3 regions of the Bacillus sp. PK6-013 genome follow, and region 1 is predicted to be linked to each of the others. Evidence: riboswitches for the same ligand, from Rfam matches in the RefSeq annotation. Region 1 holds a riboswitch; each other region holds the start of a gene.
What was found. A riboswitch is a leader RNA that binds a small molecule or an ion and turns the genes downstream of it on or off. The one in region 1 is predicted to bind S-adenosylmethionine.

Region 2: another riboswitch for S-adenosylmethionine. It lies ahead of M1E03_RS05685 (MetQ/NlpA family ABC transporter substrate-binding protein); the one in region 1 lies ahead of M1E03_RS16560 (methionine ABC transporter ATP-binding protein).
Region 3: another riboswitch for S-adenosylmethionine. It lies ahead of M1E03_RS13000 (YezD family protein); the one in region 1 lies ahead of M1E03_RS16560 (methionine ABC transporter ATP-binding protein).

Annotation. Positions count from the first base shown of each region.
Region 1 covers NZ_CP096417.1:3,269,905-3,277,818, forward strand. Annotated here, with positions in the region: gene M1E03_RS16545 (L-cystine transporter) at 1-581, opposite strand, end outside; gene M1E03_RS16550 (MetQ/NlpA family ABC transporter substrate-binding protein) at 708-1,526, opposite strand; gene M1E03_RS16555 (methionine ABC transporter permease) at 1,548-2,198, opposite strand; gene M1E03_RS16560 (methionine ABC transporter ATP-binding protein) at 2,201-3,202, opposite strand; SAM riboswitch class I at 3,302-3,415, opposite strand; gene cspB (cold shock-like protein CspB) at 3,719-3,919, shown strand; gene M1E03_RS16570 (ABC transporter permease) at 4,036-4,977, opposite strand; gene M1E03_RS16575 (ABC transporter ATP-binding protein) at 4,970-5,893, opposite strand; gene M1E03_RS16580 (ABC transporter ATP-binding protein) at 5,913-6,614, opposite strand; gene M1E03_RS16585 (GntR family transcriptional regulator) at 6,611-6,985, opposite strand; gene M1E03_RS16590 (hypothetical protein) at 6,990-7,757, opposite strand; gene M1E03_RS16595 (hypothetical protein) at 7,890-7,914, opposite strand, start outside.
Region 2 covers NZ_CP096417.1:1,109,115-1,117,028, reverse strand. Annotated here, with positions in the region: gene M1E03_RS05690 (MDR family MFS transporter) at 1-694, opposite strand, end outside; gene M1E03_RS05685 (MetQ/NlpA family ABC transporter substrate-binding protein) at 815-1,639, opposite strand; SAM riboswitch class I at 1,696-1,803, opposite strand; gene M1E03_RS05680 (sunset domain-containing protein) at 1,935-2,615, shown strand; gene M1E03_RS05675 (ABC transporter permease) at 2,644-3,975, opposite strand; gene M1E03_RS05670 (ABC transporter ATP-binding protein) at 3,965-4,663, opposite strand; gene M1E03_RS05665 (ABC transporter permease subunit) at 4,689-5,669, opposite strand; gene M1E03_RS05660 (ATP-binding cassette domain-containing protein) at 5,663-6,541, opposite strand; gene M1E03_RS05655 (GntR family transcriptional regulator) at 6,534-6,926, opposite strand; gene M1E03_RS05650 (hypothetical protein) at 6,968-7,096, opposite strand; gene M1E03_RS05645 (YtzC family protein) at 7,223-7,495, opposite strand; gene M1E03_RS05640 (TIGR01212 family radical SAM protein) at 7,648-7,914, shown strand, end outside.
Region 3 covers NZ_CP096417.1:2,580,307-2,588,220, forward strand. Annotated here, with positions in the region: gene sat (sulfate adenylyltransferase) at 1-871, opposite strand, end outside; gene M1E03_RS12990 (inorganic phosphate transporter) at 897-1,961, opposite strand; gene M1E03_RS12995 (phosphoadenylyl-sulfate reductase) at 1,973-2,674, opposite strand; gene M1E03_RS13000 (YezD family protein) at 2,760-2,876, opposite strand; SAM riboswitch class I at 2,979-3,085, opposite strand; gene pyrE (orotate phosphoribosyltransferase) at 3,249-3,878, opposite strand; gene pyrF (orotidine-5'-phosphate decarboxylase) at 3,875-4,594, opposite strand; gene M1E03_RS13015 (dihydroorotate dehydrogenase) at 4,563-5,498, opposite strand; gene M1E03_RS13020 (dihydroorotate dehydrogenase electron transfer subunit) at 5,498-6,268, opposite strand; gene carB (carbamoyl-phosphate synthase large subunit) at 6,265-7,914, opposite strand, start outside.

The DNA.
Region 1 (7,914 bases):
GCCGCAAAAATAACAACGGCGATCGTTGATGTCGGTCTTGCTCCCGTAAAATCTAAAAACGGATTCCCCGGAAGAAGCTCGACAATTTGCTGTGGAAGTGTTTTGGCTTCCATGTCCTGCGATTTCTGTTCGAGTTCCGCCCCTCTCATTGACTCTGCCTGGCCTTGATCCACATGGACAGCCTGCAGGTCGAAAGCAAGTGCGGACGCGATTCCCACCGCAGCAGCGACAGCTGTCGTCGCGATCAAGAGGCCGATGATCAATCCGCTGATTTTTCCGATATTGTGCGTCAGTTTAAGCTTTGTAAAAGCACCCAAAATCGAGATGAATACAAGCGGCATAACGATCATCTGCAAAAGCTTCACATAGCCGCCGCCTGCAATATTAAACCAATCAGATGTCTGCGTAATCGTTTCTGAAGACGAACCATATATAAAATGCAAAGCGAATCCAAAAACAATGCCGATTCCCAGAGCGGTAAATACCCGCTTAGAAAAAGAAACATGTTTTTTTTGCATCATATAAAGGAGCGCCATCAGGCCGAGCATGACGATAATATTAATAACAACAAATAATGTCATGGTAACAAAAGCACCCCCAGAATTTTTTACATTTAAAAACTATAGTACAACAAACCTGATTGGTCAAGTAGGAATTATCGATGTATTTCAATATATGACCCGGGAATCAATTGCGCGACTGACATTTTATTCGCCGATGTCTTTCAGTGGAACAAAAGTCGGCAGCTGTGCACCGTCAAACTCTTTTTTGATCAATTCAGCGGTATCGTCTGATTGGTACAGCTCAACGATCTTTTTCAAATCTTCACGGTCCCGGTCTTCTGTTCTGGCCGCAATAATGTTGATGTACGGTGTCGCTGTTTCGTCTTCCAGTTTAATCGAATCTTTGACAGGATGGAAGCCGGCGTCAACCGCTATGCCGTTGTTGATAACAGATGCAGCGACGTCGGGAAGCACGCGCGGCGTTTGCTCTGCGGCCACCGTTGTGATTTTGAGTTTTTTAGGATTTTCTTTAATCGCATCAAGCGTTCCGTTTCCGTCAAATCCGTCCTTTAATTGAAGCAGGCCGGCGGACTCCAACAGGAGCAAGGCTCTGCCCATGTTCGTCGCTTCGCTCGGAACAGCGATTTCCGCGCCGTTTGGTATATCGTCAGGCGAATCATACTTCTCGGAATAAATGCCCATCGGAGCGATGATCGTTGTGCCGATCGGCGATAGTTCAAGATTGCGTTCCTTTTTGAATGCATTAAAGTAAGATATCGTCTGAAATGCATTGGCGTCAATGTCACCGCCCGCCAAAGCCTGGTTCGGCTGAACATAATCAGAATATTTGACGATTTCAAGCTTTAAGCCTTCTTTCTCGGCTTTTTTCTTCACAAAGTCCCAGATTCTTGTATCCGTTCCGCTGATGCCGATTTTAATGGTTTTCGCATCAGAGTCTGCCGCACATCCCGCGATCATTCCCGCAAGCAGCAGTAAAATGATAACAAATGTGAACTTTTTCATCATAGCTGTCTCCCTCTCTGTTTATCTTCTTCTCAATTTTTTGGACAGAACGTTTCCGGATGTCTGCAATCCCTGCACAACGATGACGAGAATTGCAACCGTGATGATCATCGTCAGCGTGTCAAACCTTTGGTAGCCGTATGTGATCGCCAAATCCCCAAGACCGCCGGCGCCTATCGCACCAGCCATCGCCGACGCTCCGACCAATCCGACCGTTGCCACCGTAAAACTCAGCACAAGCGAACCGAGCGCTTCCGGAATCAGAAACCGGAAGATGATCTGCCGCGGAGTCGCTCCCATTGCTTCAGCGGCTTCAATGACTCCCGGATCGACTTCAAGCAGAGAGTTCTCGACGAGCCTTGCGATGTAAGGCCCCGCATAAAAAGTCAGGGGAACAATCGCTGCCGATGTGCCGATGGACGTCCCCACAATCAGCCTTGTCACCGGAATTAAAGCAACCATCAAGATGATAAACGGAACGGACCGGAAAATGTTAATGATCATATTGACAACCGTAAAAACTGCCGGATTTTCAAGCAGATGCCCCTTCCTTGTGACAACCAGCAAAATGCCGAGCGGAATGCCGATCACGCTTGAAAATAAAAGCGAGAAAACCGTCATTTGAATCGTCTGAACCAGTGCGTCAATGATTTGGTCATATGTAACAAGCATGCTTATACCTCCCTGATGCGAATGTTTTCTCTGCGGATATATTCGAGCGCCCGCCCGATTTCACCGTCTTCCCCCTGCAGTTCAACCGTCATACTGCCAAACGGAATTCCCTGAAGCTCTGTAATCGTTCCGTGCAGAATGTTGACTTCTACGTCAAACCGCTTTGCCACTTGCGAAAGAAATGGCTTCCCGGAAGATTCGCCGACAAATTGAAGCTGGTAGAGATGCTTCACATTTAATTTTTGAATCGATTCAGGTATCTCGTGGTCGATGGCTGATTTGACAAAGCTTTTGGCCGTTTCGGTTTCCGGCGCGGAAAACACGTCAAACACGCTGCCTGATTCAATGATCCTTCCTTTTTCAATGACCGCGACTTTGTCGCAGATTTCTTTTGCCACATTCATTTCATGAGTGATCAACAAAATCGTGATGTTATATTGTTCGTTGACGCGCTTCAGCAGCTTCAAAATATCGCCGGTCGTCTGCGGGTCAAGCGCGGATGTCGCTTCATCACAGAGCAGAACCTCCGGATTTGTCGCCAGCGCCCGGGCAATGCCGACGCGCTGCTTTTGGCCGCCCGACAGCTGATCCGGATAATCGCGGGCTTTATCCTCAAGTCCGACAAAATGGAGCAGTTCCGTCACTTTTTGCTTGATTTCGGCTTTCGGTGTTTTGACAAGCGCGAGCGGCTCAGCGACATTAGCGAAAATCGTCTTTGAATTTAACAGGTTAAAATGCTGAAATACCATGCCGATCTTCCTTTTAACAGCTCGAATCTCAGCTTTCGACAGAGACATTAAGTCTCTTCCGCCGACGAATACCTTTCCGGCCGTCGGTTTTTCAAGGAAGTTCACACAGCGGATCAGCGTGCTTTTCCCTGCGCCGCTGAATCCGATGACGCCGTATATTTCCCCTTTATCTACATGAAGGTCGATTCCATTGAGCGCATGAACCTTCTGTCCGCCGCTTTCATAGACCTTTTCAACGCCTTCAAATGTAATCATGATGATCTTCCTCCTCTTTTTGGCTAACAAAAAAGGCTCCCTCTTAAAAAATAAGAAGAAGCCTTAGACGACACGAAGTAAATAGAGTGGTCCGCTCTCTTCTTATCTTCCAAGCCCGTACGGCTTGTTGGATGTGGCACAGTATTCTGCTGTATGCAGAACCCGCTGCCGAGGCTTCATAGGGCCAATTCCCTCCGCCTCTCTAAATAAGAAGTGTTGATGCATGAAGTTTTACCTAACTTTACAGCTTCTTCGAAATGTTGTCAATCAGAATTGTGAAAATTTCAAAAACCCGCTTTTTAATGCTTTATTTTTCGCCCTGATTATTAAATTTCACTTTTTTTAAAAAAATTGTGTTTAGCAGTTGTAATTTCGCTTAAACACTGGTAAAGTAAAGGTAATTATTTTTGTTCGAACTATCTTTAAGAAGAAAGTTTTGTAAGAGTTTTCGTCTTGGAAGTTTGTTTTAGAGCAAGAATAGTGAATTTAAGCGTTATCGCTTTAGGAGGAAATTTCATGCTAGAAGGTAAAGTAAAATGGTTTAACTCTGAAAAAGGTTTCGGATTCATCGAAGTTGAAGGACAAGACGATGTATTCGTTCATTTCTCTGCTATTCAAGGCGAAGGCTTCAAAACTTTGGAAGAAGGCCAATCTGTATCTTTCGAAATCGTTGAAGGAAACCGCGGACCACAAGCTGCTAACGTAACAAAAGCGTAAGCTGTGAACCGCTGATCTTCATACAGGACTGCTGACCGAATGTCAGCAGTCTTTTTATATTTAAAAAAAGCCTGACGCCCGGAAAACCGGCGTCAGGCTTTTTTTGCGAAAACCGCTTATGAAGCGATGTCTCTTTTTGTGAATGCACCAAAGGCGAGCACATGAAAAACGATAAAATAGACAGCCAGCACCACAATCGAGAATCCCAGCGTCATGTCTGAAACAAGCGGAGATCCGTCAAAGTATTGAGTGAGATCAGTGTTGGCAAATAAGATGTATTTCACCCAATCAAATTTCGTTGCGAGCAAGTTTGTCACCGTTCCGCCCATTGCCAAAAGGAAAATTGAAATACCTACGGCAAGCGAGCTGTTTCTGAAAACAGCTGAAATCATAAAGGCCATTGTCGCCATCATCAAAAGCGATATTGAATTCAGCAAATAGCTGCCGGCCAAGTGCAGCAGCAGGCTTTTTTCTTCAACGGTTCCATCGGCGTACGCCAAGTGAACCTGGCTGCCGTCGCCTGCCCCGAATAAAGCAAGGCCTGTGATACCCGCGCTTGCGAACAGAATGAAAAGCAAAGCCAATGCAAAAAGCAGAACTGTAAAATATTTTGCCAGCAAGATTTTAAAGCGGCTGATCGGCCTGATGACAAGCAGCTTCACCGTTCCCCAGTTGAATTCATTCGCAACGATTCCCGCAGCCACCGTGATCACAAACAGACCGAGGAGAGGAATGTTGCCGCTCGCGTCGCTGATGAACGACAGGGCCGAATAGTCCCCGTCTTCCGGCAAATCGTGCTTGATTCGATACTCATTAATGGCGGTCGACCGTTCATAGCTTTTTTCAAGTGCCGGATTATTGACCCCTTTAAGTTGTTCTTTCATATCTTTATTTTCCTGCATCAATTCTTTTTTCCAGTCCGGGTTTTGGTCTGTCTCTCCGATCGTCTTTGTGAGAACGCCCAGCCCGATGGCAGATAACAGCAAAATCGCAATCATGACATATGTGCCTTTTCGATTAAAAATTTTGATCCATTCATTTACGATGAGATTAAACATGCTGAGCTTCCTCCTTCTCTGCGGTGATTTCCAGGAACCGGTCTTCCAGCGATTTGTTCACAGCCTTCACTTCATATAGGCGGACACCGTTGTCTGACAAGTGTTTGATCAAATCAGGCACTTCATCCTTTTGAAGGCTGAGCTCTATCCCGCCTTCCGCTTCGTCAACCTTCATCTTTTTGAAGGCAGCCGCTTCCCGCATCAGAGCCTGATTGTCATCCGCTTGAATATAATAGCGCTTCTTTTCATCCCGAGCGGGTCCGTGCACATGCTGAATATCCCGGAGCTTTCCGTTCTGGATAATGGCGATCCTGTCGCACATCAGCTCCATTTCTGAAAGCAGGTGGCTTGAAACGATGACCGCCATACCTCTTTCTCTCGTCAGCTTTCTTAAATGATCGCGAATTTCCCGGATACCGGCCGGATCAAGCCCGTTCGTCGGCTCATCGAGAATCAAGAGCTTCGGATCGTGCAAAAGGCTTTGGGCCAGGCCAAGCCTTTGTCTCATTCCTAAAGAATACGTTTTGACCTTATCGTTGATCCTGTTTTTCAATCCGACAAGCTCGACGATTTCGTCAATTTTCTGTTTCGTCACGCCTTTCGTCATGCGCGCGTATTGCTGAAGGTTTTGATAGCCCGTTAAAAATTTATACAGTTCCGGATTTTCAACGATCGCTCCGATATGCCGCGCGGCCTTTTCAAAATTTTCTTTTACGCTGACGCCGCACACGGCGATTTCACCGGCGGTGATGTTCATATGCCCGACAATCATCCGGATCGTCGTCGTTTTTCCGGCGCCGTTCGGACCTAGGAAGCCGAATATTTCGCCTGCCCGCACGTCAAAGCTCAAGCCGTCGATAATCTTTTTCCCCCTGATCGTTTTTGATACATTTTTTAATTCCAAAAGTGTTTCCACTGTTTCTCCTCCAGCCTTTTCAATTTTTTTCTTCAATAAACCGTTTCAGCCATTCCAAAAGCGACATTCCGGATTCCTCGCGCAGCTGTTCGACATCCTTTTTTTCTTCAATTCGGCCATTTAAGACGACGACGACCTCATCCAAAATTTGTTCAATTTCATGAATCTCATGGGTGGCGATGACGATTGTCTGCTTATCAAGCTCCAAATATGTAAGAAGGCTTTTGACGATCGATTCTCTCACCATCGGATCAAGACCGGAAAACGGCTCATCAAGCAGCACGACTGCTGCATCGCGCGCCAATGTGAGCGCGAGCTTCAGCCTGCCCCGGTTGCCTTTGGAAAGCTTGCCGATTTTTTTATCCCCGTCGATTTTCATGTCCTTTAACAGGTCCCACGCTTTATTTATACGGAAATCGGAAAACTGGGTTTCATAAAAGTGAATCATATCCTTGACCCGAAATGGATCGTAGAACATATCGAGCTCTGTTAAATAGGCGATGTTCTTCGTCTCCTTTCTGGCTGCCGGCCGCCCTCCGATCAGCACCGAGCCCGAATCCGGAAACGAGAGCCCTGTGATCAGCTTCAAGATCGTAGATTTGCCGCTGCCGTTCGGTCCTGTCAACCCGTAAATTTTCCCGGGAGAAAGTGACAGATCGGCCTCTTTGAGCGCATACTCTTTGCCAAACTTCTTCGTGACATTTTTCAGCTCAATCTTCATTTGGGATCTCCTTTCTGAAGAAAACGGTCAAGTTCCAACAACATGTCTTGTTTAGACAAGCCAAGCTCTTCCATGCTCTGGACAAATTGCCCGATAACTTCCGACCTCATCTCCCGCTTTAAATCATCGATGACTTCCGTATGTTCAACAACAAAGGTGCCCTGTCCCCTTCTGGTCTCCACCACGCCCATCCTTTCCATTTCATTGTAGGTTCTTTGAATCGTATTCGGATTTACCTGTGTCTGAACAGCCAGCTCACGGACCGAAGGCAATTTTTCTCCCGGTTTGATCTCTCCGCGGATCATTTTTTTAAAGAGCTGTTCGGCTATTTGCCTATAGATCGGCTTTGAAGCAGAAAATTCATTTGCCATTCTTTTACACCTCAACTCTTCTGTTCAGTAATTTGCAGGAGAGATAGAAGAGACAGACGCCTAAGACTGTGTAATACACCAGGAGAACACCCGGCAAATCAACTTGAGAAAATGTAACAGTCCATCCTGAATGTTCGTAATGAAGTTTGAATTCAGCCTTTAAAGAAATGCTCCACAATTTCTGCAATTCCTGGAATAAGCCGCTCTCGATGAACAGCGCCTCGATTAATCCGTAAGCACTGTAGATTAGCAAGGGAATGATCCAGCGGATTTTTTTGATAGCCGGATATTTTCTGAGCGCTTCATATACCGTCCACAGAAACATCACCCATGTGGAAAAACTGATGGAGCCTAAAAAGACAGCGATATTGACGAGAAGCAAATCTGACACGGAAAACAGACCGGCGCTGCTGGAGAGCAGAACGCTTCTGACAACCAGCCCGAAAATGAATAAAACAGCGTGGGAAATCAATTGGTATACGGCAGCTGAAGCAAGCTTTGACACCAGCAATAACGCACTGTTGTTCGGATTATATAACCAAAGCTGCGTCTTCCCTTCCAGACGGAGCTGAGCTAGGATCATTAAAGGACAAAACAGACTATGAAATAATAAAATGGTCACTAGCGCCCCAAAAAGAGCCATTGATTCGCCTGTATAATGAGCAAACCAAAAGCTTGCAATAATCGCACAAATCATGCACAGCATCCAAACCAAAAACCAAAACCTTGCCATGAGAAAATCTTTTTTAAATAAACCGCTGAAAGACCGCAAAACATATCCTCCTCTAGTCACTGTATCAGTGTACTACATCAATAGTACACCGATACAGTGAAAATCGCAATCAAATATTACAAAAAAATGCAAAAAAAAAAGCAAACCCGCTGGTTCCCAGCGAATTTGCCTTTAATCCTGTTCCCGCTTTTTCATG
Region 2 (7,914 bases), 2.1 Mb from region 1:
GGGTGTGTGAAGCGATGGTCGAGGACCATTGCGAATAAGCGACCCAGCCGAGCAGGTAGCCCGTACATATAACCAAAAGCGCGGAGAATCTAGATTTCCCGCTGACTGAATCGGCATGATCCAAAACAGAAGACTGCATGGCTTTTTCAGACCGAATGCGTCTAAATCCGAAAATCGCAATCATGAAAAAGACGGCATATAGCATCGCATTCGCCAGAAAAACATACGTAAATGAAAAAGACGCGACAATTCCGCCGAGCGCTGAACCAACTGCCACCCCTGCATTTTGCGCCACGTATACAGCATTGAACGGCTTTCTGCCGCCTTCCGGCCAAACCGAGCCGGCCATTGCATAGCATGCCGGAAACACGATCCCTGATCCAAAACCGGCCAGTGTTAAGAAAAGAATGTATTGGAACCACTCGTGAAAAAAGACGAGGCCTGAAAGGCTCGCAAACGTGATCACAATTCCAAGTACGACGGTTTTAAATCCGCCGATTTTATCGAATAGATATCCCCCGAACAGGTTGCCCAGCACATTTGCCCCTGAGTTCAGCATCAGCACAAATCCGGCCGCTGTCAGCGACTTTCCCAAATGCTGATGGATATAGATGGTATTCAGCGGCCATAAAAAAGATGCCCCTGTGACATTGATAAACATTCCGATGACCAATAGCCATAATGTGCGCGGCATAGCGTTTCCTTCTTTCTCTTTAGCATTTCCTCTAGATTCTATTCGTTTTGCCCATTTTTTTCAATTGACACGATTTCGATTTTCAACATAAAAAACCCCCTTTTTAAAGGGGGAATTTTTTTATGATTGCGTCATCCATTTTGGCTTTCCGAAACCGGCGAATTCCCGATCGATCGCATCTTCGAAAGCTTTGGATTTTACCGCTTCTTTGAGATCTTTGGCGAATGGCTTGTCTTTGTTTTTTTCATCCACTACCACTTGATTGCGGTAGCGGTCAGGCATGTTCTCAAGCGCCAGCGCGTCCTGCAACTTCATATTAGCGGAGAGAGCGAAATTACCCGGGACAGCCGCGATATCCAGGTCATCGACCGCTCTTGGAAGATTGGCAGATTCAAGCTGTTTAAATGTCAGCTTTTTCGGATTTTCCGCAATATCCCGCACAGAGGCTTTCAATGTGTCGACATCGCTTTTCAGCCGAATCAGCCCCTGATCCTGGAGCGTTAAAAATGCCCTGGCGGCATTGGCCGGATCGTTTGGAACAGCCACTTCCGCCCCGTTTTTGACATCGTTCAAGTCGTTATATTTGGCAGAATAGAGACCCATCGGAGCGGTCGGCACAGAAATGAGTGCAGCAAGATGTTTATTGTTTTCTTGATTGTATGATTTCATAAAAACCTCATGTTGAAACAAATTGGCGTCGAGTTCGCCTTCGCTTAACGCCGTGTTCGGCTGTACATAGTCGGTGAATTCGACCACTTCAACTTTGTAGCCTTTTTTCTCAAGTTCAGGCTGAATCGCTTTTTTGACCATATCGTAATACGGTCCTGCAGTAGCGCCTATTTTGATCGTTTTACCATCGCTTTCGGCATTGTTTCCGCATGCGGTCAGAAGCGCCATGCTCAAGGCCAGTCCCAGCACGGAAGTCCATTTTAATATCTTGTTCATGTATATCTCCTCCTCCAAAATAAAAAAAACTCTTTCAGCGCCTGAAAGAGTTGTTCAACTTATCTTTCAGAATGCGCCTGACATTCTGCTGGATTTAGCACCTTGCTCTGCTGCAGGTTGCTGAGATTTCGCCGGGCCAGTCCCTCCATCTCTCTTTATAAGCTGCATATTCAGTTTTTTAAATGATTTCTTTATTTTAAGTTTGAATATTTAGATTTGCAAGAAGTTTTTTGGTATAAACATTTTTTTCTTTTTAAGCTAAAATATAGTTATCAAACACGAAAGGAGACGAATCATGGAATCTATCATGCTGATCGGGTTTTTATCCTTTATTTTTTCCATCTGCTACCTTGTATTTCATTTGATCAGAAGAATCTTTTCTCCAGGCAAAAGGTTTTCCAGAAAACTCTTTTATCCTTGTTTTGCAGGCGGACTTCTCCTCCTGATCATCTCTGCGCCTTATTACAGTGAGGAAACATATGCCGTCGATGAGACAAAAACAGAGGACCTGACAACCGAGCTTCAGGAACTGAAAACTGAACACAGCGCTGTACAAAAGGAGCAAACCGCATTAAAGCAGCAGCTCAATCAAGCAAACGAAAAACTGAAGGCAGCCAAAACGGAGAATGACACATTAAAAAAAGAAAACGAAAAACTGACAAAAGAAAAAGACTCGCTTACGAAAAAAACAAAATCGCTGTCAGAAAAACTGGCTAAGGCTGAAGAAAAAAGCGGCAGTACCGAAGCCACTGTAAAAGAAAAGAACGCCACCGCTCAGGCCGGAACGTCACACAGCGCGCCCTCCCCTAAGAAAAACAGCGGTGAAAGCAAACAAGAGTGCAAAATCAAAGGAAGCGTCAACCATATTTATCATACACCAGGAAGTACATATTATGACCGCACGAAAAACGTCGCCCGCTGGTTCTGCACAGAACAGGAGGCGCGTGATGCGGGGTACAGACCTCCGAAACGTTAAAAAAGCCGGCATACCGCCGGCTTTTTTCTTAAAGCTCTCTTCTTAATGCTGTCAGCACGTTCGTTCTTGTCGCTTTAATGGCCGGGTTCAGGCCTGAAAGAATGGCGACGCCTGCACTGATCAAGGTCGCGATAAGGACAAGACTGACCGGAATGTACGAGAAGGTGATGCTGAAGTCTGCCGCACTCGCTCCTCCTTCTGAAACCGATGATAAAATAGGTGGTATAATCTTGTTCACTAAAAAGCTGACACCGTATGAAATGATAACACCTAAAACAGATCCTAAGATGCCGATATAGGCGCTTTCCAGCAGGAACATTTTCCGGATCACGTTCGGGCTCGCCCCGATCGCTTTCATAATGCCGATCTCCTGCGTCCGCTCTGTAACCGCCATTGTCATCGTGTTGAAAATGCCGATCGCTGAAATCAAAACGGCAATGACTCCGACAAAGATCAGACCGATTTTAAAAGCCATGAAAAAAAGATTGATGCTTTCGAGTTTTTTCGTTATTGAATCGACGTAGTAGCCTTCATCCTCCAAATCTGTTGTCAGCTGTCCGACATGTTCAAAATTATCCGCGTAAACCGAAAGCTTTTTTTCGATCGTGCCGTTGTCTTTGTCCGCCTTCAGAAATCCGGTGATGTCTTTTTGCATGTCGTTGCTGACATAGACTGTTGAATCGCTTGCCCATTCATAAGAAGGTTTTTTCGTCACTCCGACAACTTTCAGATCATATGTTTTCGCTTTCCCTTCTTCTCCTGTTTTTTCATCCATTTTTGAGATCTTTAATTCAATTGTTTTGCCGAGAATATCTTCTGCGTATCCTTTTGGTTCTTTTACTTCCTCAGCATTATTTTCCATCTGTTTTTCATAATCTTGGGCTTCTTTTTTCGTCCAGAGATTCTTCCCAAAATGGTAGCCGACGACGATTTCATTCGGTGTTTTCGCTACGCGGCCGCGATCGAGTTTGATATTGGCTTTTTGTTCAGCGGCCATGTCAGTAATCGTGATATTCGACATTTGATTGTTTGTCCTGTTGCCCAACTTTGCTTCAGCAGGTGCGAACACCTGCGTGCGCTCGATAATCGCGGACACATCTTTGCGATTTTCGAATTCTTTCAAGTCTTTCTTTTGAACTTTCTGATCGCTTTGCCCTTCTTTTCCGACAACATTTATCTCAGTCACGATTTGCTCTTTCATCAGCTGTTCAGTCAGCGATTTTTGCAGGCCGAACCCGACCGATGCGAGCACGATTAAGAATGCGCAGGCCACCGTTGTTGCGAGAATGGTCATGAATACACGCAGGCGGTTTTTCTTCATATTTCTTCTAATGAACTTCAACTGATCCTTAAACTTCAACAGTCTCTTCCCCTTTCTCTAACACGCCGTCAGATAACTGAAATTTCGTTTTGGCGATCGATGCCACCTCGTCATCGTGCGTGATGATGACGAATGTAATACCGCGCTCCCTGTTCAGCTGCCGAATGAATTCGAGGATTTCTTGTTCTGTTTCGGAGTCCAGGCTTCCGGTCGGCTCGTCGGCTAAAATGATTGACGGATTCAAAATCAAAGCGCGGGCGATGCTGACGCGCTGCTGCTGTCCGCCTGAAAGCTCATTCGGATAGTGTCCAGCGTGGTTTTCAAGGCCGACGCGGTGAAGCATCTCATTGACGCGCTGCTTCCGCTCAGACGGATGAACACCTTTTAAAGTCAGAGGCAGTTCGATGTTTTCGTAAGTCGTCAAGCTCGGAATCAGCTGAAAACTTTGAAAGATGAAGCCGAAATGTTCAAGCCTGAATGCCGCCCATTCTTTTTCGCTGTACTTTGTGACATCCGTACCGTCAATGACGATCTTACCTTTTGTCGGGGCGATATAGCCGGAAATCAAGTTCAACAGCGTCGATTTTCCGGAACCGCTCCGTCCGACAATGCAGGCGATTTCGCCTTTTTCAACGGTAAGCGAGACATCCTTTAACACTTTAATTTCATTTTCCCTCCCCTTTTTACCGACTTTAAATGAGTGGTGAATATGCTCTACACTGATCATTTGTAAATCTCCTCTCCATTATGGATTACAGCTGTTTTATTTTTTTGAAAATCAAGAAGTAACTGATTAAGAATCCGACTGCCGAACCGATCAACATACCGAAGATATAGCTGAACAGGCTAGAAGAAGTGGCTGCGCCGAATCCCCAGATGCCAAATAAAATCACGAGAATTTGAATCGGGCGATCCATTTTTCTCCAGAGAAAAAAATGTCCGTTCCGTTCAAGCTGCTGTTTGATAAAGCAAAAATAGCCGATTATATAAAACAAGATCCCCATGACCAGCGGAATCAACAGCGTAAAGGCCAAGCCGCCGTTATGGACGCCGAAACCGTCGAGGTACACAATCGGCGTTATATAATTTAAAAAATATGAATCCTGAGAAAATAAAGCAGAATTAACCCCAAAGAAACTCATGATAATCTGCAAGTTTGCCATCGGAAGGCCGATCAGCAAATAAGGCAGAATCGACGTTGAAAAAGCAACAATCATCTGGGCCAGCGGATTGCCGGTCATCGCGCCCGCCGCCATGACAAGCGAGTAGACCATAAAGCAGAATATGACCGATCCGATAAAATACTCGTGAAAGTTGACGACGTCAACCTTATACAAAACAACTAAGGCATAAGATAACAAGTAAGATAATAGCTGGGCTGTTAAAAGAATTGTAATACCCAAGAAATATTTCGTATTGAAAATGATGCCTCGCCTATAAGGGAGCCCGAGTGTGAAATCAAGCGTTCCTCTGCTCCGTTCAAACCCGATCTGGCTGAGTGCAAGCGCGACTCCGCCAATCCAGAACATTCTCATGACCCCGCTTATCTCATAATCTTTATATAAAACGCACTCTATATCGGGAAATTTTTTCTGTTCCGCAAGACATCCTTGATACTGAAAATAATCATTTAAAATCGAAAACGGTTCACTCAGCATCACCGCTGCAAACACAACTAAAAAAATCCAGAAATGCTGTTTCCACTCTTTATATAAAAGTCCGCGGTCTACCATCTTCGCTTACCTCCATACTTCGCGATGAATACTTCCTCAAGACTGACCGGAAGCTCGTTCCAAACTTTCGGAGACAAACTTTTTAGAAATTGTTTGCTCACATCGTCTGCTTTCGGAATCAACACCGTATAAAACACGCCGGTGTGATCCAAAACAGGGATTTCCCTTTCCCTGATTTTCAAATTGACATCTTCTTCAAATGCCATTTGGATTTTAATAAAATCGCCTTTCAGTTCATCAAGATCCATGATGTTCGACAATGTATTGTCTTCGAGAAAACCGATTCGGTTGCACATTCTTTCAATATCCTCAAGCCGGTGGGATGTGATGAGAATCGTCGTGTTGTTTTCAGCCACTTCATCGACCATCAGCTGGAGAACATCTTGTCTTGTGACGGCATCAATGCCGTCTGTCGGCTCATCAAGCAGGATGACCGCCGGCCGGATCGCAAATGACAAAATCAGCGACATTTGCTTTTTCAATCCTGTAGACAATTCCCTGTACTTTTTTGTTTCGGGAATATCGTAGCGGTTCATTAATTCATTCGCATATGTAACATCAAAGTCAGGATAAATGTTACGCAAAATATTGACGAGCTGTTTGTAATTGTATTTTTCGAAATAGGTGTTTTGAACGGGCATATAGACAATATTGCGCTTGACGAGCGGATGGTCCTTCACCTTGACGCTGCCGAAGTAGATGTCTCCGTCATCAGGCAGCAGGATTTGCTGAATCAGGCGGAGAAGCGTTGTTTTCCCTGAGCCGTTTCTGCCGAGCAGTCCGAAAATCTCTCCTTCCTCAAGCTTAAAGGAGATGTTTTTGAGTATTTGTTTTCCCTCAATTGTTTTTGACACAGATTTGAGCTCAATCATTCACTTCGCCTCCTCTCACTTCTTCGGCGATTTCCGCCATCCACTCCTGCAGCTTTTTAGTGTCGATCCCAGCGTAATGCGCATCGATGATCAGCTGCTTTAACTGCTCTTTAATCATCGCAATCTTCCCTTCATCAAGCGTAACTTTCGCGTTTTCTGAAATATACGTTCCTCTCCCCCTCAACGTTTCAATAATTCCTTCCCGTTCAAGTTCTTTATAGGCTTTGCTGACAGTGTTCGGGTTCGCAATGATAATAGTTGCAAGCTCTCTGACAGAAGGAAGTTTATCTCCAGGCTTGATTATCCCTTTTAAGCAAAGCTCTTTCATCTGCTGGATGATCTGCTCATAGATCGGGGTTGAGCTTCTCGGATCGATTTGAATCATCTATCTCCCTTCTTTCTCGTTCAATCTCAGGTCATTCACTTTTAAAAAAACACGTATCCCAAATTTTCTTGAATTATAAAGCCCAGCTTCGCAAGAACAAACAAGAACGAACAGGCAATGATAAACGCCACGACCACCATCGGCGTTACTTTTTTATGTTTATCACTCATGAGAATTGCTCCTTTACATGTGTGTGTTAATTGTATTACTCGATATAGTACACCTAATACATTAAATACATCGTCCTTTTTTGTCAATCACTTTTTTTCAAAAAAATGAACCCTTTCAAAAAGGGTTCATCTTTCATACGATCTCTGCAGAATCATATTGTTTTGAAGGGTTTGCAGCTGAAGCCTTTGGCGGTGAATTTCCTCCCTTTGTTGCTCATTGGCAAACAGCGAAAGCTTGTTTAATTCATTGACCGCGTTTTCAAGCATCAGCTGCGCATCGCTGTACTCTGTCTCATTGTAATGTTCCTGCCTGCTCGCAGTTTCAAATTGAGATAAAGCATAATCATAAGCATCTTCGCTTCTTTGGATGTGCTCTCCGACGGATTGTCTTGTAGCCAAAGAAAACCCCTCCTTAATGGAAAAATCCATCGTGATTAGTTTGGCCATCACAGCCGTGATCATTGAAGAAAATAATTGGGAATCGGTTTGTTCTTATCGTGTTTATTTGCTACAATTTTAGGATGCGTAATACTAAAAGGAGGTCCTTTTGTTTGCATCAAAACAACCCTTTTCCATATACGAACAGTGAAAAACGATATCATACATGGAATTATCATTTACGAAATCATTTCGGTCATAAAGTGTTTAAAGTCGCCCTTGACGGAGGCTTTGACTGCCCGAATCGCGACGGCACGGTCGCACACGGCGGATGCACATTTTGCAGCGCCGCAGGGAGCGGAGACTTTGCGGGAAACCGAGCCGACGATCTGCTGACCCAATTTAATGAAGTCCGCGACAGAATGCATGAAAAATGGAAA
Region 3 (7,914 bases), 690 kb from region 1:
TGCCGTAGTAATCGCCGACTCCGGCATGGTCTCTTCCGACGATAAAATGCGTACATCCGTAGTTCTTTCTGACAAGCGCATGGAAGATTGCTTCCTTCGGCCCCGCATAGCGCATCGCCGCCGGAAAAACGCCGAGAAAGACGCGGTCTTTCGGATAGTAGCCGTCAAGCAGCACCTGATAGCTTTCCATGCGGACATCAGCCGGAATATCGTCTGATTTTGTTTCCCCGACGAGCGGATTGAGGAAAAGACCGTCTACCGTCTCGAGCGCCGTTTTTTGAATGTATTCGTGCGCTCTGTGAACCGGATTTCTCGTCTGGAATCCGACGATCGTTTTCCAGCCGAGTTCTGCGAATTTTTTTCTTGTTTCCAGAGGTTCGAATGTGTGGGCCGGGAATTGCTTTACGCTCCGTTTAATGAGAGTGATCGGCCCGCCCACATAAACACTGCCGCGGTCAAACAATTTTTTGACGCCCGGATGCTCGAGTTCGTCGGTTTTATAGATATTGACGGCTTCCGTTTTCTTGTCCGGCGTATAGATGTCTTCGATCTCGATGACGCCGTATGTTTCCCCATTATAGGTGAGGCGGACGGTGTCCCCCGCTTTTAAGCTTGAAGCTTTTTGCTCGTCAACAGGCAGAGCGATCGGAAGCGTCCATACTTCGCCGCTTGACAGTCTCATATTTTCGACAACGGACAGATAGTCTTTCTCTGTCATAAAGCCTTGGATCGGGCTGTACGCACCGATTCCGATCAGCTCCAAATCTGAAAAAGCCATTAAATCCAGTTCTATTTCCTGTGCGATATGTTGAAAATCGTATGCTTCATTGACGCGGTTAACCAATACACCGCCGTGTGGTGCTAAACTCATAAACTTGTTTCCCCCTACTTTGTGTTTAAATTCCTCCGCCTTGTTCATGGACGGAGCTGTGCTCTTTTTTGACTGCTCTCATCAGGCTGATCGTCCCGACAGATGCCAGAAGGACGCTTGTGACGACGATGAGAGCATAATAGTCTCCTTTTAATAAAAGGCTGACCAGCATATAAGACAGGCTTAATGAAAGGAACGGCGAGACGACCCATACTTTCAGCATCGTTTTGACCACTTGTTTATGAAAGACATTGCCGCCGTTTTTTGCCATTCCCATCCCTATAATAGAAGATGATGTGACTTGCGCAAGCGGAACCGGCAAACCGAAAATCGAACTGATGATGACAAGCCCGGCTCCTGTTCCGGAAAGGATGATCCCCTCTCCTTTTGAAAATTTCGTTATTTTTTTGCCGTTTGTTTCAAGAACGCGCCTGCCCAGTAAAAGGGCGCCCAGCGCGACAAACAGTCCGCCGTAGAGCGTTCCTTCCCCGACTGTCAAAACATGCGCCGCCACCAGAGGTCCGACAGCATTTGCGACATTGTTCATGCCTGCTGAGAAGGCTTCAAAAAACCCGGTGATCAACAGAATGACCGCCAAAACCTTTGCTTTCTTTCCCGAGGCTGGACGTTTGATCGTTTTTTTCATGATGTTTGCCATCGCAAATGTAAAGGTAAAAGCGACGATTGGTACAACGACCCAAAATGAGACGATGACAAGCAAAGATTTCACATATAAAACCTGGTAAGCGACACCTACTCCGACAACAGATCCGACCGTCACTTCACTTGTCGAAAGCGGGATACCGAGTACATTTGCGATAAAGAGCGACAGTGCCGCCGAGCCGATAATAATGCAGACGATTTCAAGCGAAATCACCCGTTCGGGAATGATGCCTGAGCTGATCGTTTTCACGACGTTTCCTCCGCCGATGACGGCGCCCGAGAGAACGCCTGCTGCACAGATTATTAGTGCGTGAAACTTCTTTTTGACGGCTTCAGATCCATAGGCGATTCCCATTGAAGCAGCTGCACCGCTCGCTCCGATATTCATCGCAAAAAACATGCTAAATAAAATGGCGGCAAGTTCCATGACTCATCTCCTTACTCGTGTAATCCGCATTCTGTTTTAGCCGATCCGTTCCAGCGGCCTGATCGAAGATCATCCATTGTAAAGGCCGGAGAGGTGCACGGAGCGCAGCCGATGCTCGGGTAGCCTTGATCATGAAGCGGATTATACGGGAGATCGTGCTTTGTCACATATCTCCAAATATCCTTCCACGTCCAATGAATGAGCGGACAAACTTTGATAGACTTGAATTTTTCATCTTTGTTCAAAAAATTCGTTTTGCTCCGCCCGGGCGATTGCTCGCGGCGCAGGCCCGACAGCCACGCCGGGTAGCCTGAAAGCGTCTCGCGGAGAGGAATGACCTTCCTCATTTCACAGCAGGAATTCGGAGCGGTCTTCCATAGTTCGTCCCCATATTCTTTCGCCTGCTCTTCGACGGTAAGCTCCGGTGTTTTCATGATAATCTGAAGGCCTGGATATCGTTCTTTGACAGCGTCGATCGTTTCATACGTTTCTTTAAAATGAAATCCCGTATCAAGGAAAACGATGACCGCATCTTTTTTCACCTTATAAATCAAATCGATCAGGACGATTCCCTCAATTCCGAAGCTGCACGCATATACAAGCTGATTTCCGTAATGTCCGTACGCCCATTTCAAGACGGACAGCGCTCCTTTATAAGAGTCATCTTCCTGAAAAGAGATATTTGGTTCTTCCCATGTGCTGTAAGTAAAAATTTTCGGTTCCCCCTTTTTTCGCCAACAAAAAAACGGCTTCCAGCAGAAAAAAACTGTGAAAACCGCCTCTAGTTTGTCTAGTCAGCTATTTCAATCTTATTTTTTCATTTTTTTCGATTTGAATGACTTTGCCGTCCTGAACAACGAATGTGATCGATCCGTAATTCATGTCTTTCAGCATGTCTTTCATTTTGATGATCACCTTTTCAAGCTGTTCATCTGTCTTCACTTCTAGCTCCTCCTCTGCCCCTAAAAATTAAAATCTTTCTTCCAAATTTGAAAGAAAGACGAGGAACTCCGCTATTCCTTATCTCTCAAAATGAGGGCATTTTGCTGGAAGTAGCACCTTACGCTTCACACGCAGGTTGCCGGGTTTCATCGGACCAGTCCCTCCACCGCTCTTGATAAGTTTGCTTTTGTTATTTTAAAATTTTAGCACAATTCGAACAAAAGTCAACCCGACTTTTTTTATAGGATTAATAAAAAATAAAAATAATCCGATTTTACTATTTTTAAATCTGTAAAAAGACGCAAAAAAAGCCGTTCTCCCATTAGGAGAATACGGCTTTTATCATTAATCCATCCAAGACTTGCTTTCAGGATCCGCCTTCCATTCTTTCAGTTTGGCGGCATCCTGTTCGCTGATATATCCGCCGGCAAGCGCAGCCTCTGTCAATGTATCGTAATCAGTCAGCGTACGGTATTCAACGCCCGCTTCGCTGAAGGCGGCGGCAGCTTTAGGAAGCCCGTAAGTGAAAATGGCGGCGACGCCGAGCACTTCACATCCCGCCTCTGTGAGAGCGGCTGCCGCTTCAAGGACGCTTCCTCCCGTTGAAATTAAATCTTCAATTACAACGACTTTTTGTCCTTTTACAACAGCGCCTTCAATTTGGTTTCCTTTGCCGTGCGCCTTCGGTTTGCTTCTGACGTAGCACATCGGCAGGCTCAGCCTGTCGGCGGCAAGCGCGGCATGGGGGATTCCCGCAGTTGCCGTACCGGCGATCATTTCGGCTCCGGGAAACTTGTCTTGAATCAGTCCGGCAAGCCCTGAAGCTATATCATCCCTTACTTCCGGATATGAAAGCGTCAAACGATTGTCGCAGTAGATGGGCGACAAGATGCCGCTCGCCCATGTAAACGGCTCGTTCGGGCGCAGGAAAACCGCTTTGATTCTTAATAAATGGTTTGCAATGTCTGTTTTCATGCCTTGGTTCCCTCCCACTCATGTCCTATTTTTCTGTAGGCTGACACAGGATCTTCCGCCTGTGTAATCGAACGGCCGACAACGATCGCCGACACGCCTTTTTCCCTTGCGTAGCCAGGCGTCGCCACCCGGACCTGGTCGTTGTTTTTGTCATCCGCCATGCGAATTCCGGGTGTCACGGTCAGAAAATCTAAAGACGCGGCCCGGTAAATGTGTTCGGCTTCATGGACGGAGCAGACGACACCGTCAAGTCCGCTTTCTTTAGCCAACTTGCTGTAGTGAACAACTGTATCGAGAAGCGGCGTTTCAATCAGCAGCTCTTGCTGAAGCATTTCTGAAGACGTGCTTGTCAGCTGGGTCACAGCAATTAATGAAGGGCGTTTTCGGCCTGCCGGAGTCCCCGCTTCAAGGCCTTCAAGCGCCGACTCCATCATTTGCTTTCCGCCTGCTGCGTGCACATTGACAAGGCTGACGCCAAACCCCGCCAGCCTTTTCATCGCCTTGTATACGGTCGTTGGAATGTCGTGGCATTTTAGATCAAGGAAAATGCGGCAGCCGCGCTCCTGTAACTTTTCAAGGATGGCCGGCCCTTCCTGATAAAAAAGCTCCATGCCCACCTTCACGAAAAGCTCTTCTCCATGAAACCGGTCCAAAAACGCATATGTTTCCTGTGCTGATGCAAAATCAAGCGCGATGATGGGCGGCGTATGTTTCATCCTTCCAGCTCCTTCCGATACACTCGTTCAACGAACGGTATCCGTATTTTTCTAAAACGCGCGGCAAATCGGCGATGATTTCGGGACAAACAAACGGATTAACAAAGTTTGCGGTGCCGACGGCGACTGCGCTCGCACCCGCCAGCAAAAACTCAAGCACATCTTCCGCTGACTGGACACCGCCCATGCCGATGATCGGAATGCTGACTTTTTGGCTGACTTCATGCACCATTCTGATGGCCACCGGTTTAACAGCAGGGCCTGATAATCCGCCGGTTTTGTTCGCCAAGATCGGCTTTCCCGTTTTTAAGTCGAGCCGCATCCCGATCAGGGTGTTGATCATCGTCAAACCGTCCGCTCCCGCTTCTTCTATGGCAAGAGCGATGTCGGTAATATTCGCGACATTCGGCGACAGCTTCACATAGACGGGAACGCTCGCAACCTCTTTCACCGCTTTCGTCAGCTCACTGGCCATTTCCGGCTGCGTACCGAAGGCGATCCCTCCCGTTTTCACGTTAGGACAGGAAATATTCAGCTCGAGCGCATGAACATTCGGTGCTTTGCTGATTTCTTCAGCCACTTCAACATAATCGTCGATCTGCGAGCCGGCGACATTGGCGATAATCGGTGTATCGAACTGTTCGAGCCACGGCAATTCGTGTTCCATGACAGCCTCTAAACCCGGATTTTGCAGACCGATGGCATTAAGCATGCCGGCTTGCGTCTCGGCGACGCGCGGCGTCGGATTCCCGAAGCGCGGTTCGCTCGTCGTCGCTTTAATCATGATCGCACCGAGACGTGAAAGATCGTAAAAGTTCGCAAATTCTCTCCCAAATCCGAAGCAGCCTGAAGCCGGCATGATCGGATTTTTCAATTGAAGGCCCGGCAAATTGACTTCTAGCATCATAACAGCACCTCCTGGGCTTTGAAAACAGGACCGTCAAGGCATACCTTCACATAAGATGTTTCGCTTTCTTCCGTATGGCAGACACAGGCAAAGCAAGCGCCGATCCCGCATCCCATGCGCTCTTCCATTGACAGATAAACCTCTTTATCCGGATAGCGCTGTTTTAAAGCTTTCAGCATCGGTGTCGGTCCGCAGGCCATTATGCAGTCAAACTGAAGCCCCTCGTTTTCAATGACATCTGTAACAAATCCCTTTGAACCTCGGGTGCCGTCTGCGGTTGCCACATACACACGCCCGAAACGGCTGAATTCCTGTTCGTAAAAGACGTCTTTTGCAGAAGCAAATCCTAACACATGGATCGCGTGCACCCCTCTATTTGTCAGCTGTTTGCTCAGCTCGTAAAGCGGCGGAACACCGATCCCCCCTCCGACAAGAAGAGCCGTTTTCCCCGGTTCAAGCGATTCAGCCGGAAAACCGTTGCCGAGCGGACCAAGGACATCGATCTGATCTCCTTCCTGTTTTAAAGACAGGAGACTCGTGCCTTCCCCATCCTTGCGAAAGATGATGGTCACCTGCCGGGCGGCTCTGTTGATGTCGGCGATGCTGATCGGCCGCCTCAAAAGCGGCGTGAGGGAATCTGAGACCTTGATGTGAAGAAACTGGCCGGGAGCGCCGCAAACTTCGGCAATCTCCCCTTCCAGTACCATTTGATAAATATGATCCGCGATACACTTGTTTGAACGGACTGTCATATACCCTTTTCTCATCTGACGGCCGCCTTTTGCTCAATTCTAATCGCCGGCATATGATCGGCGCGGAAGCTCATGCTTTCAAGCACCCGCAAAATCGCTTCCGCCGTATCAAGGGATGTCAGGCAGGCAACGCCGTTTTCAACGGATTCGCGTCTGATTCTGAAGCCGTCCCTTGCCGGCTGCTTCCCTTTTGTCAGCGTATTGACGACGAACTGCGCTTCCCCGTTTCGAATGACATCAAGGAGATTTGTGCCTTCTTCGCCGATTTTCCCGACGGTTTTAACAGGTACGGATGCGTCTCTTAAATAGCCGGCCGTTCCTTCCGTAGCCAATATTTTATAGCCGATCGCATGGAACCGCTTGGCGATCAATAGACCTTCCTCTTTATCTTTATCAGCAACTGTCAGGAGAACAGAGCCGTAATTCGGAATTTGGATGCCTGAAGCGATCAGTCCTTTGTACAGCGCTTTTTCCAAAGTGCTGTCTTTGCCCATGACTTCCCCGGTCGATTTCATTTCCGGTCCGAGCGTGATATCCACTCTCCTCAGCTTTGCAAACGAGAAGACCGGCACTTTCACATATACGCCTTCCTGCTCTTTTTGAAGGCCTTCAGTATAGCCCATATCGGCAAGCTTCCCGCCGAGAATCACTTTTGTTGCGAGATTGGCCATCGGAATGCCGGTGATTTTGCTGAGAAACGGCACCGTGCGGCTCGATCTCGGGTTGACTTCAAGGACGTAAACCTCATCTTTTGAAAGGACAAACTGAATGTTGAGCAGGCCGACGATGTTTAAGCCTTTTGCAAGCTTAATCGTGTATGCTTCAATCTTTTTCTTGATGTCCTCTGAAAGGGATTGCGGCGGGTAAACGGCAATCGAATCCCCTGAGTGGACGCCGGCCCGTTCAATGTGCTCCATAATCCCCGGAATGACGACCGTTTCACCGTCAGAAATCGCATCCACTTCAATTTCCTTTCCGGTCAAATATTTATCGATCAAGACAGGGTGCTGCGGATTGATTTTCACTGCATTCTTCATATAATGGAGAAGCTCTGTTTCATGGTAGACGATCTCCATCGCACGCCCCCCAAGTACATACGATGGGCGGACAAGCACCGGATAGCCGATGTTGGCTGCGATTTCAACAGCGCCTTCCACAGATGTCGCCGTTTTTCCGAGCGGCTGAGGCACATGCAGCGTTTCAAGCGTCTGTTCGAACTTGTCGCGGTCCTCGGCGCGGTCCAAATCCTCAAGGGATGTTCCAAGAATGGCGACGCCCCGCTCCGCGAGCTCGTCGGCAAGGTTGATCGCAGTCTGTCCGCCAAACTGAACGACGACGCCTTTCGGCTGCTCCAAATCGATGATATGCATGACATCTTCAACAGTAAGCGGCTCAAAGTAGAGCTTGTCGGAGATGCTGAAATCCGTTGAAACCGTCTCAGGATTGTTGTTAATAATGATTGCTTCATAGCCGGCTTCTTTGATCGCCCAAACCGAATGCACAGTCGCATAATCGAATTCGACCCCCTGGCCGATCCGGATCGGGCCGGAGCCAAGAACGATAACGCTGTTTTTGTCTGTTCTGACCGATTCGTTTTCCTCTTCATATGTGCTGTAGAAATAAGGTGTCTCCGATTCAAATTCGGCCGCACATGTATCAAC